2 regions of the Bacillus sp. EB106-07-01-XG149 genome follow, and region 1 is predicted to be linked to the other one. Evidence: a T-box and tRNA genes for the amino acid it is inferred to sense, from the RefSeq annotation. Region 1 holds a T-box; the other holds one or more tRNA genes.
What was found. A T-box is a leader RNA that pairs with one kind of tRNA and senses whether it is charged. The one in region 1 lies ahead of ileS (isoleucine--tRNA ligase), so its partner is inferred to be a tRNA-Ile.

Region 1 (7,042 bases):
ACGTGCAGAAGCGCTTTACAAAATGAATAAACTTGTAGATTTACAACAGTTATTAAAAGAAGAAAAAAGTTTAAAAGAGTCTTTATATCATAATTTAGAAAAAAATCCAGATGGAAAAAAGGTGCACTTACCGATAGTTCCGATTGTACAAAAGGATAATTATTGTGTTCCGACAAGTTTAGAAATGATGTTGCAATTATGGGGAGAAAAACGTACACAAGATGAAATAGCAGAGTTTATTTTTGATATGACAGGCTCAAAGTTTTCAGATACTGTTTCTTATTTAGAACAATTAGGTTATGAATATTGTTATTTTAAAGGTAATGAGGAAAATTATAAGAGACTGCTGGATGAAGGGATTCCTGTTTTATTAAGTATAGATATTGAGCATGCTTCACATGTACAAGTGCTATCTGGATATGATGATACGTTACAAGCTTTTTATGTTCAAGATCCGAACTTTATAGAACCAGTTATTGTGGAATATAGTAAGTTACAAGAAAAATATCGTTACACAGGTTGTTTAGCGATTACGTTTGTTCCGAAAGAAAAGAAGGAGCGATTAGCATTTTTAAATGAAGAAGAAAATCATTATTTTAAATCTGTTTTTTCTCTTACGGATCATTTAGATGAACATGATAAAGAGGGGATTCATAACTTAGTACAATTTTTAAAAGAGACGAGTGATAATCCGAATACGTGGTTATATACGGTTAAGCATTTAGATGTTGAAGTAGATAATGAGTTTATTATATGTTGTATTGAAAAGTTAATGGAGAAGTTTCCAAACTCAGATTTTGTTAAATTGCATGGTGCGCAGTGCTTTATTCGCCTTCAAGAATTAGAAAAAGCCGGGCAAATGCTGACAAGTGTTGAGAAGAAAAATAATCGTGCTTTATATCATTTAATAAACGGAAGATATGCTTTTGAACAGGAGAGTTATATAGAAGCGATTTCAAGTTTTCGTTCATCATTACAATTAGACGCAGATCAGCCGATTACTTGGAGTTTTCTCGCTTTATCATACATGTATATCGATCAATCTGAAAAGGCGTTGCAGTTTTCTCAAGTTGCTTTAGAACGTAGTCCAGAAAGATTCACTTTAACGAATCACGGATTAATATTAATAGATTTAGAAAGATATGAAGAAGCGTATGAAATTTTTAATGACCTATTAAGAGAGAATAAAAATGAGGCACATGTATGGTATGAGCGCGCGAGATGTGCGCATCATTTAGGGAAATTACATTTAGCGATAAAAGGGCTTAAAGTAGCGATTTATTTGGATAGTAATGCGCCTTACATCTATACGAAACTTTCGGAAATATACGAGTCTGATTTGAAGGATGAGGAAAGTACGAAAGAAATTTTATTAAAAGGTATTGAGAATTGTGACGATAAGGCACCTCTATACGTAAAACTCGGTGACTATCATTTTCAAAATGATAGTCTGGAAGAAGCAGAAACATTGTATAATCGTGCATTAGAAGAAAATCATGATGATGTTTATTCTCACTTTGGACTTACGCAAGTTTATATGGCGAAAGAACAATACAAGGAAGCGAAACAATATATTCTCGGTATTGAAAAACAAATTGAAAAGAGCCAAGATTTTCTTATGAATGCGGGAATGGTTCTATGGGATGCTGAGGTTGAACTTGGTGGAAATGAAGAAGGGTTTAAAGTAGCTTTGTCTAAGTTAGAGAGTGGTATAAAGCAGAGCGAATATAATGTGGCAAGTGCGTTAGATGAATATGTGAATCGAATTAAAGGAACGGTATTTGTACAAAGAGGTATAGCATTCTTAAGAACGTTACACAAAGAAAGAAATGAAATAAGCGAATACGGTTGTTATACAGGTATTTTATATGAATCTATTGGGCAGTACGGCCAAGCGATGAAAAGGTATAATAAGGCGATAGAACAAAAGGAAACGGCATTACCTTATTACCGAATGGGTGAAACACTTATGGTATTAGGGCAATTGACGGAAGCAAAACAAGCGTATGAAACATGTTTAGAGCTTGATGAGAATTTCGAAGGTGTACATTTACAGCTTGCAGAAATATACGAAAAAGAAGAAAATCGTTCTAAAGAACAAAGTCATATGGTTCAGGCTATGAAAGAAGAGCCGATGCATATTAATATGGAATATTTGGCGCAGCTTTCAGTAGAAATGAGTCTTCAGGAGGAGTTACTGACAGAACTAGAACAATTAGCGGACGAAGCACCTGAAATATGGCGATTAGATGCGATTGCATATGTGTATGGAGCGATGGATGAAATAGATAAAGAACAAGCACAGATTGAAGAGGCACTTCAATTAGATAGTGAGCATATAGAAGTTCTATATCATTATGCCAAAGTGTTAGTGAAAAAAAGAAATGAAAAAGCAATTGAAATTGCAATGAAAGTTATACAAAAAGATGCAAATAATGAACGAATATTTGATGTGTATGTAAAAGCGATAGAACAACATAAGAAATTGTCTAACATACGAGATTTTCTTCATACATTAAAGGTGAAGAAGGCAGAAAGAAGTATGGCATTTATGTATGCTGCATCTGCGGTGACGGAAAGATGGATTGAACGTCAACAAAATGAACAGCCGAAGAAATCCATAATTACGAGAGCTTTTTATCGTATGAAAAACCGTGCGAAAGAAATTTCGATTATTACTACAATCATTGATTTGTATGAAATTTCGTTAAAGTTAAATCAAAAAAATAGTATGGCAGCGCAGCGATTTTCACTATTTTACGAGAATGTGGCGATGTATAAAGAGGCGATAGATGTATTGCAAACATCGTTAGAAAATAAATGGGATTACGATGTAGCGAAGCAACTTGTAAATCTTTTCATAGCGTGTGAGGAAGAAGATATGTTACGGGATGCTTCAGAAATAACGAAGCAAATGGTTCGAGAGTTACCAGATGATTATGATACGCTTCTTTTACAAGCGCAAGTATTCTTTAAAATAGGAGAAGAAAGAAAAGCAGAAAAGATTACCTTACAATTAATGGAGCAAACACCGTTTGTAAGTAGAGCGTTTCTTGCTTTAGGAGAAATGTATCAAAGTCAAGAAAGGTTTGAAGAGGCAATTCATGTATTAGAAAATGCTTCTATACATCATCCAAATGAAGCAGCAATTCTTCTTTCTTTAGCATCTTCATATCATGATACCGGCCAAACACTAAAGGCAGAAAAAATAACAAATGATGTATTAACAATAGATGCGAGTGATTTGTTAGCAAGATACGATCGCGCTTGTTATTTAGCACAGTTAAACAGAATTGAAGAGGCGAAGGAAGAGCTTGAAATTGTTCTTCGTGAGGATGAATCAGGATTCTTTGCTGAGCTTATTGAAGAAGATGAAGATTTAGCTGGAATACAAGAATGTGAGAAATAATTGTATAGGAATAGGGAAAAAAGGATATAAATAAATATATATTTCGAATTAGTTGACAATTTATTGCCCAATGGCATAAAATAGCTTTTAATAAAGTATACAAATCTGAAGACGAGAACGAGTAAAATAATGAATTGTTCCCCAGAGAGCCGGTGTATAGCTGAAAGCCGGTGTGCAGACATTATTTGAAAATCATCTCCGAGGAGCCGAGGCTGAAAATAAGTAAGCCCGGACGGATGTCTACCGTTACAAAGAACACGTATGATAGTACGTTGCTAAGTGCTATTAGCGAAGAGCTAATAGAATTAGGGTGGTAACGCGGTTAAACCCGTCCCTACTTCATGGGGACGGGTTTTTTGTGTGCTTTAAAATATTCAAAAGGAGTGATTGTTGATGAAGAAAGTAGATGTAAAAGAGTCAGCTGTAGGGAGAGAAACACGTATTCGTAAGCAGTGGAACGAGCAAAGTATTTTCGAGCAATCAATTCAGAATCGAGAAGGCGCACAGTCTTTCGTATTTTATGAAGGACCACCAACGGCGAATGGATTACCGCATGTAGGTCATGCGCTTGGACGGACAATTAAAGATGTAGTAGCAAGATATAAAACGATGGCTGGTTATAAAGTGCTACGAAAAGCGGGATGGGATACACACGGTTTACCTGTAGAATTAGGTGTTGAGAAGCAACTCGGTATTTCTGGTAAACATGAAATCGAAGAGTATGGAATTGAGCCATTTATTCAGAAGTGTAAAGAAAGTGTATTCACATATGAGAAGCAGTGGCGTGAATTCACTGAAAGCATCGGTTATTGGGTAGATATGGATGATCCATACGTTACGTTAGAGAATCCATATATCGAAAGTGTATGGCATATTTTAGGAACGATTCATGAAAAAGGATTATTGTATAAGGGACATAGAGTTTCACCATATTGCCCAAGTTGTCAAACTTCACTAAGTTCACATGAAGTTGCACAAGGGTATAAAACAGTAAAAGATTTAAGTGCAACAGTTAAGTTTAAAGTGAAAGATAGTGAAAATGAATATTTCCTAGGTTGGACAACGACACCTTGGACACTTCCAGCAAATGTTGCGCTCGCTGTACATCCAAATATGGAATACGTGAAAGTGAAACAAGAAGGTCATGTATACATTGTTGCGAAAGAACGTGTAGAAGATGTATTAAAAGAAAACTATGAAGTATTATCTGTTCATAAAGGTGAAGAATTAGTAAACACATCTTATATGCCGCCATTTCCAATGAAGGAAGTTACAAATGGCTATCGAGTTATCGCAGCCGATTTTGTCACGGCAGATAGTGGTACAGGACTCGTTCATATCGCTCCAGCATATGGGGAGGACGATTATAGAGTCGTTCAAAGTGAAGGATTGTCATTCTTGCATGTTGTAGATGAGAAAGGTGAATATACAGAAGCAGTACCATTTTTGAAAGGGAAATTTGTAAAAGATTGTGACGTGGATATCGTTCGTTATTTAGCGAAGGAAGGCTTACTATACCATAAAGAAAAGTATGAACATAGCTACCCACATTGTTGGCGTTGTGATTCACCACTTCTTTATTACGCAGGAGAGAGTTGGTTAATCCGAACAACTGCAATTAAGGATACATTTTTACAAAATAACGATTCTGTTACTTGGTATCCAGACCATATGAAACATGGACGATTTGGTAAGTTTTTAGAAAATATGGTGGACTGGAATATTAGCCGAAATAGATATTGGGGAACACCATTAAACGTATGGGAATGTGAAAGTTGCGATCATCAATTCGCGCCGAAAAGCATTGCTGACTTAAGAGAGCATAGTACGAAAGAAACACCTGAAGATTTGGAATTGCATAAGCCGTATGTAGATGAAGTGCAAGTTTGCTGCGAAAAATGCGGAAGTACAATGAATCGTACACCAGAAGTAATTGATGTTTGGTTTGATAGTGGTTCCATGCCATTTGCGCAATATCATTATCCATTTGAAAATAAAAAGTTATTTGAAGAACAGTTTCCAGCGGATGTTATTGCAGAAGGCATTGATCAAACACGCGGCTGGTTTTATAGTTTATTAGCAGTATCAGCACTATATACAGGAAAAGTTCCATATAAACGAGTGTTATCACTAGGGCATGTATTAGACGAAGAAGGACAGAAAATGTCTAAAAGTAAAGGGAATGCACTAGATCCAGTTGATTTAGTAAATCAGTTTGGTGCAGATGCATTAAGATGGGCGCTACTCGTTGACAGTGCTCCGTGGAATGCGAAACGTTTCTCGGAAAGAACAGTACTGGAAGCAAAATCTAAATTTGTAGATACATTAGTCAATGTGTATAGCTTCTACGTCTTATATGCAAATTTAGATGAGTATAACCCGAATGAAACGTATGATGTAAAGCGAACGAAATTGGATGAATGGGTATTATCAAGATTGCATAGCACAACGAAAAAAGTGAGAACAGCACTTGATGATTATCAATTTACGAATGCAGCTCGTGAAATCGCGGCGCTTGTAGATGAAGTAAGTAACTGGTATGTAAGACGATCACGTAATCGTTTCTGGGAATCTGGTATGAATGCTGAAAAAGCAGCTGCATATGAGACACTACATGAAGTACTTGTAACAATTAGTAAATTAATCGCACCATTTACACCGTTTGTCGCTGAAGATATTCATTTAAATTTAACTGGAAGTAGCGTTCATTTAGAGGATTATCCAGTTGTAAATGAATCACTACTTCAGCCGAAACTAGAAGCGGAAATGGATGCTGTTTTACAAGTTGTTGAACTAGGAAGAAGTAACCGTAATCAGCATTCTTTAAAAGTAAAACAGCCTTTAGCAGAACTTGTATTACTAGCGCATAATGAAAATGATATGGATTGGGAATCTTATCGTGATATCGTCATGGATGAGCTAAATGTCAAAGCGTTTCATGTTGAACTCGATGAAACGAAATACATGTCCTATCAATTAAAGTTGAATTTTAAAGCAGCTGGGCCGAAGTTTGGTAAAAATGTGAATGCATTAAATGGATGGTTAAAACAATTATCAAAAGAAGAAGTACAACACTTTGTATCTACAGAAAGAGCAGTTTACGAAGCAGCATCAGGAGAAGAGGTAGTTGTAACAGCTGAAGATGTACTAGTAGAGAAAGTTGCGAAATCAGGGTTCTCTAATACGACTAACGGACAATATACAGTTATGTTAGATACGAATGTAACGGAAGAATTGTTACAAGAAGGAGTAGCGCGCGAATTCATTCGAGCGGTTCAAGAATATCGTAAGCAGTTGAATTTACCGGTTAATTTACGAGTCGATGTTATTCTTGATACAGAGGAAGAACTACAACGAACATTAACGAACCATAAAGATTTATTGGAAGAAAATTTACTCGTTAAGCAATTTACATTTGATCACTTAACGAATGAAGACGATGAACTATCTTTAGGTGAAGCGAAAGTTCGAATTAAATTAAGCGCGGCTCATTAAAGAAAAAAGGAAGTTGGAATCATTCCAACTTCCTTTTTGTATGATGGAAATTTATCCGGCTAATTTCCTCATAATCCATTCGATAGGTCCTCTAGAAAATTTCTTTCCCCATAACACACTAATTAAAATGCTGAAAAT
Region 2 (7,042 bases), on a different contig from region 1:
TGTAAAGTTCCACAAGAATCAACATTAAGTAAAACTTTAATCCGTAGCCATCGTTCATCTTCACTAATGATTGGCTCATAAAATCGTTATCCTCTAGAGGCTTGTGTAAGTATCATTTGTGAGATCTCTTATTTTTTCGATATAATATGCTTGTCCACCTTATTAAAACGTATGCATGAATCATAAAAAAAAGCACACTATCTTTTCAGATAGTGTGCTTTTTTTACAACTTTTTTATTCGTCATCTTGATCTCTATTTTTCTTTTTATTATCTATTTCATCTTTTGAAACTTCGCCATTTTCTACTTTTTTCAAATCAAAGTACGCGTCCATAATGTCACGGCTAATATATCCGTTAATACCTGATTTATCATCTACCCAAGGTACAACAACAGAAAATGCTACTTCAGGATCTTCAAGTGGCGCATAGCCTACTAACGTTAAGTTATATGTTTCTTTACGCTCACCGTTTGCCTTTCTACCAATCTCTTTATCTCCGCCATACACAGTTTGAGCTGTACCTGTTTTACCAGCAGCTTTATAAGGTGCACCTGCAAAGTATTTCGAAGCTGTACCACTAGACTCGTTAAATACTTGTCTAAATCCTTCCTGAACACGTTTAATTTGTGATTCAGGCATATCAATACGGTTTAGTACTTTCGGTTCCATTGAATGAACAACTTTTCCAGTTTCTTCTGGTTTCGCTGCCGGCTGACGAATTTCCTTTACAACTTGCGGCTGCATACGGTAACCACCATTTGCAATTGTTGAAACATATTGTGCTAATTGAAGTGGTGTATACGTATCGTACTGTCCAATTGATAAATCTAATAGGAAACCTGGCTGAGTTCCCTTACCTATTTGACCCGCAGATTCATTCGGTAAATCAATACCTGTTTTCACACCAAGTCCAAACTGTCCGAAATAATAACGCATCGTATCAAATGCTTTTTGTGGTATATCTAACGTACCACCTCTCACATATTGAACACCTGCGAGATTCATCGCTGTTTTGAACATATATACGTTAGAAGACATTTTTAACGCTGTCAGATCATTAATATACCCCATCGTCTTCCAAGAAGATTTTTTCGGCGTTCCTTTCAATACGATTGGTTCATCGAGTTGAACTGAACCTGGTTGAATCGCACCTGTTTGATACCCTGTAAGTACTGTCGCACCTTTTACAGTTGATCCCATCGGATAAGAACTTGTCATCGTTCCTAAGGCGAAATCTTGTACTTTCGTTTCGCCATTTTCATTCACTAACTGTTTCCCTGCCATAGATAAAACTTCACCATTTTTCGGATTCATCATTACAACGAATGCACGATCTAAAAGAGGTTGTCCCCCTTTATATTTCAATAAATTTTTAGTGATAATTTCTTCTACACGTTTTTGTAATTCCATATCGATTGTTAAGTTCAGGTCATTACCTCGTTGTCCTTGTGCGACATTAATCGTTTCTAAAATATTACCGTTTTTATCTGTAATATTTTTCACTTCTGCTTTCGTACCGTGTAGGCTATCTTCATATTGCTGTTCAAGATAACTTTTCCCTACGCGGTCATTTCGATTATAATCACGAACAAGATAGTAATCTAGCCTTTCTCTCGGTAACCCTTCATCAGACGTTGACACCCCGCCAAGTACACTTCGGAATAAATCATCATACGTATATTTTCGATCCCAATCAACATTCGTATCTACACCCGGTAATGCTGCTAGGTTTTCACTAATAATCGCATATTCTTCTGGTGTAGCATCTTTTTTTATAACTTGTGGTGTCATTGCATATCCGCCGTCCATTTTGCTTTTAATCGCTAGTATTTCTAAATCTTTTGCGGATAATTGATTCACTTCTTCTTCTGTCACGCGACTTCGTTGACGCTCATCTAATTCTTTATCGTCAATTTTTTTATCTTTTAACTCTTGACGATCTTTATTCGTAATTTTTTCTTTCGCTTCCTCTTTATGCATAGCAAGCCAATAATCTTTTTTATCACGATCTGTTAATTTATCTGTCGGTACTTCAATCAACTCTGCTAGCCTTTTCGCTGTTTCTAAACGAGCCTCTGCAGTTGATCCTTTCATTTTTGTAAATGTAATCGTACGAACAGCTGCATTATCTACTACAGCTCGCCCATAACGGTCAAATATTTTCCCACGTGGTACAGGATTACTTATCGTCGAGTTTTCTTTCCTCTCCACTTCATTCTTATATTCCTCACCGCGAACAATTTGTACATATCCAAGCCTTACAATAACCGCGGAGAACATTAAAAACACGCAGAAAAACAGCACGTTTAACCGAAAAGGAACGTGAGTCTTTTTCTTTTGTTGTTTCTGCTTCTTGCTCATACAAACCCCCTCTACCAACAGCTATGTAATGTGAAAGGGACACCTTCATACAGGTGTCCTCACTGCTGTCTTACATCTTTTTCTATTCTAGCATAAAACAACCGAGAAGTTAACCTTCTGGTTCTGTTTGATTCTGCGCAGTCGCTTGCGTTACAACACTTGTTTTACTCGCATTTTCCTCATCATATTTGACATTTTTAACTGCAAAATAAATAAGGAAATGTCCTGCACCTAAAATACATAATAAGTAAGGCAAACTTTTTTCAGGCGGAAAGAATAATACAGCACATAAAAAACTTAAAATCGAACAAATTCTTCCTGCATTTAACCATAATTCCCGGACAACTACATACTCTACACGCCACTCTCTCGCATTTTTCGCTCTGCCAATTACATCATATGTCATGGATCCGTACGGAACGAGCAAAATAGGGTATGCAACCGCAATACACGCTGCATAAATAAGTAATTTTGCGTATGTAACATTGAATATAACTAAAAATACGACAGCATATAAAATAATGCCTCCAAGCAAAATTGCTTTTTTCCGCCACTCTTTCTTTAACATACGAGTGACTAAGTAGTAACATACAAATGATACAGCAGAATTTACTAAGCTATATTTTCCTAAGGCGAGTTCGCTATCCGTCGCTAAATACACGTATACGGAAATCACAAAAATAAACGTTCCCTCTCTCAACCCTTGGAAAAAATGAGCACGTGTAATTCTTCCCCAATTTTTATCAATCTGCCGCTCTTTCAATACTTGTACAATTTCATACCGTCCTTCACATTCTCTCTTAGATACAAAAAAGCTTAAAATGACAGCAATTGCAAATAACAGTAACGAAAGAAAGAATATAACCGTATAGCCACTCCATTTTTCCATACGTGAAATTGTGTATCCAGCTGCTATCGGTCCAATCATGCCAGAGAAGGATGTAAGAAGTCCAAGAAACCCATTAAAGAAATCTCTTGTTTCTGGTTCTGTAATCTCAAATGTTAATAAGTTAAACGCGAGCCAGTAAAAACCATATCCGACTCCTAAAAGAGCCCCCATTAATAAAATATAGTGAGAAGCGCTTTTTCCCGCTACTAAAACAACGATAAAAAAAATAGCTAACGTGCCTACGCCTATTCGTAACAAGATTGAGCGATCAATACGCTTCGCTAATTTCCCACCTATAAGAAATGTGAGAGGCTGTAATACAACGCTGGCCAAATTATACAAGCCAAGATTCACATAATTTTGTGTTTGTTTCCATAAATAAATGTTAACAAACGTATTCGATAAAGAAATTGCGAGCGTGTATAAACCTCCAATAAGGAGCAACAACACTAAATCCCGATTCACTTCAACGTCACCAATTATATGTTTCCACTTCATACACAACTCTCCTTTACTTCATGTTCTAGTCTTCCAAAGACAAGCCCAATTATGTAAAAGGAAAGCATAGAAAAAAGCTAGGAGCATTCTCCTAGCTTTTTCTATCGTTATTACAATTATTTTGCTTCTTGGTAACGTTTTTCAGCAGCGTTCCAATCTACAACGTTCCAGAATGCACCGATGTAGTCAGGACGACGGTTTTGGTAATTTAGGTAGTAAGCATGTTCCCAAACATCTAAACCTACAACTGGAGTTTTACCTTCAGTTAGAGGAGAATCTTGGTTTGGCGTGCTTGTTACTTCTAGCTCACCATTGTTTACTACTAACCAAGCCCAACCAGAACCGAAACGAGTTGCGCCAGCTTTTGCGAATTCTTCTTTGAATGCATCGAAGCTACCGAATTTCGCTTCAATTGCAGTTGCAAGTTCGCCTACTGGTTGTCCGCCGCCGTTTGGAGATAAGATTGTCCAGAAGAATGTATGGTTAGCATGTCCGCCACCATTGTTACGTACTGCTGTACGAATTGCTTCTGGTACTTCGTTTAAGTTTGCAACTAATTCTTCTACGCTTTTGTCAGCTAATTCTGCATGACCTTCTAAAGCAGCGTTTAAGTTTGTAATGTACGTGTTATGATGTTTTGTATGATGGATGTTCATTGTTTCTTTGTCAAAGTGAGGCTCTAAAGCATCATACGCATAAGGTAAATTTGGTAATTCGTGTTTTGCCATTGTTATATTCCTCCCAGTTTATGTATTGCCACTTAAGTGACATACAACTTCATTCTACCCTAATTGCCATAGGGTGCAAACAAATAAATCACATTGTCTTGCTATCATTAACGTAGCAAAAATCCCACTTCTTTTCAATTAAAATGCTCATATATTCCGTAAAAAAAGCTCCCTTCTACAAGGAAGCTTCCCACTAACATAATAAACATGTGAAATGGATATGGACCCTGTAGGACTCGAACCTACGACCGGACGGTTATGAGCCGTCTGCTCTAACCAGCTGAGCTAAGGGTCCACAATTATGTATGTAACAACATATCAAATAAAGGAATTCCTATCAGATATATCCTTTAAGAAATGTAAGATAAATTTACCATATGGCAAAGAAAAGTGTCAATTGTATTTTTCTCATATAAAAGAAGAAAATTAATAAAAAGAAATTTAGTTATCTCCACTATATGTAAATATAATATATCTTGAGATTCTCTAGATTCCTACGTTACAATGATTTTATACATACATAAAGGAAGTGAATCTATGTCCATATTTACCCAATTAGCAAAAAGCGTATATTCGCCTAAAGATATGGCGCTATTCCGTTTTCAAAAAATCGGAAAAACCATTTTGTATATTATGCTACTTTGTCTAATCACTACTATTCCAAGAACATTCTTTTACGGTAGCTTTATTCAAGATAGTGTTACCATGGTAAATCAAGCAATCGAAAAAGATTTACCTGATTTTAAAATCGAAAACGGTGAACTAAAAGCAGATATTGAACAACCTATTCTAAAGGAAGAGGGAGATGCTCTTTTCGTATTTGATCCCAATACAACAGATATAGAAACATATCAAAACAAAACTGGTTTATTTATTTTAAAAGATAAAGTAGTTTCTATAGGAAATGGTCAAACACAAACATACTCCTATAATGATTTATTAGGGACATCTCTTGAGAAGAAAGATTTGCAAGATTTCATTTCTGTATTCGATAGTATTTATCCAATTTTACTAGCTGTTATCGGCGTGTTAGTATACCTATTCCAATTGTTTATTACTTTCTTAGGAATTACTTTACTTGCGTTTATTGGTTCTGCTATGAGCGGTCAACGTAAATTATCTTATAAGCAAGTATGGACGTTAACTGCGTACAGCTACACAATTCCAACAATCTTCTTTATGATTATGGATCTATTCAAAATTGTTGTACCTGGTTCAACATTCATTTATATCGCAGTTGTTTTAATTGTTCTTTACTTAACGATTAAAGAAGTTCCAAAACCGAAAGAAAAATAAGAACGAAAAAAAATGCCTAAATAGGCATTTTTTTTTTGGACAAGCATATATTCCTAGCAAAGGAGTGAAGAATATGAAGAGGTTAGGTATATTCTTATTCGTGCTTGTTCTTGGTTATATATTTTATTACGATATAAAAATCGGCACTTTACCGATGTTAAGTTCATATAAAAAAACAAATGCGGCCCAAACGATAAAACAAGAAAGTACAGATACAAAACAAAAGAAAGAGAACAAAGCAGAAAAAGAAACAGATGTAACTTATAAAACAATTGAAGTCAAAACAGGTGAGACAGTTCTTTCTATTACCGAACAAATTAATAAGAAAAAAATCCCTTCCATTGAAAAGGTAATTGATGACTTTAAACAACTAAACAAAAGTACATCTGCTACAAAAATACAAATTGGAAAGTCTTATAAATTCCCGTTATATCAATAAGCAATTACTTAATCCTTGTCAATTACATAAAGGCGCTGATACAATAGTAAAAGTGAAACCGAGCACTTCGGTTTCTATAGCCCTGTATCACGTATACTTTCATTGATATGAGGGACTAAATAAGAAACTTCTTTTATAAGGAGAGCGATCTATTCGTGAATGAAATGACTCATCGTACAAAAACACGTCCAGTTAAAGTCGGTAATTTAACAATTGGCGGTAATAATGAATTAATTATACAAAGTATGACAACAACAAAAACACATGATGTTGAAGCAACAGTTGCTGAAATTAAGCGTTTAGAAGAAGCTGGCTGTCAAGTCGTCCGTGTTGCTGTTCCAGACGAACGCGCAGCAAATGCTATTGCTGATATTAAAAAACAAATCAACATTCCACTTGTTGCTGATATTCATTTTGATTATCGCCTTGCTTTAAAAGCAATTGAAGGTGGCATTGATAAAGTACGTATCAATCCAGGTAACATTGGTCGTCGCCATAAAGTAGAAGCTGTTGTAAATGCAGCAAAAGAACGCGGTATTCCAATCCGTATCGGTGTAAACGCAGGTTCATTAGAACGTCACATTTTAGAAAAGTACGGATACCCAACTGCAGATGGTATGGTCGAGAGCGCCCTACATCACATTAAAATTTTAGAGGACTTAGATTTCCACGATATTATCGTATCTATGAAAGCCTCTGATGTTAACTTAGCAATTGAAGCATACGAAAAAGCTGCTCGTGCTTTTGATTACCCATTACATTTAGGTATTACAGAATCCGGAACATTATTTGCCGGAACTGTAAAAAGTGCCGCTGGTCTTGGCGCAATCT

Region 2: it has a tRNA-Ile gene. The T-box ahead of ileS (isoleucine--tRNA ligase) is inferred to sense a tRNA for this amino acid. The anticodon was not compared.

The regions. Positions count from the first base shown of each region.
Region 1 is NZ_JBYTDP010000001.1:870,452-877,493, reverse strand. Features, by position in the region: gene AC3WTA_RS04405 (tetratricopeptide repeat protein) at 1-3,409, shown strand, start outside; T-box leader at 3,509-3,748, shown strand; gene ileS (isoleucine--tRNA ligase) at 3,803-6,904, shown strand; gene AC3WTA_RS04395 (DUF418 domain-containing protein) at 6,956-7,042, opposite strand, start outside.
Region 2 is NZ_JBYTDP010000002.1:562,791-569,832, forward strand. Features, by position in the region: gene AC3WTA_RS09030 (peptidoglycan D,D-transpeptidase FtsI family protein) at 235-2,361, opposite strand; gene AC3WTA_RS09035 (MFS transporter) at 2,471-3,748, opposite strand; gene sodA (superoxide dismutase [Mn]) at 3,865-4,476, opposite strand; tRNA gene AC3WTA_RS09045 (tRNA-Ile) at 4,698-4,771, opposite strand; gene AC3WTA_RS09050 (DUF1189 domain-containing protein) at 5,014-5,772, shown strand; gene AC3WTA_RS09055 (hypothetical protein) at 5,846-6,211, shown strand; gene ispG (flavodoxin-dependent (E)-4-hydroxy-3-methylbut-2-enyl-diphosphate synthase) at 6,376-7,042, shown strand, end outside.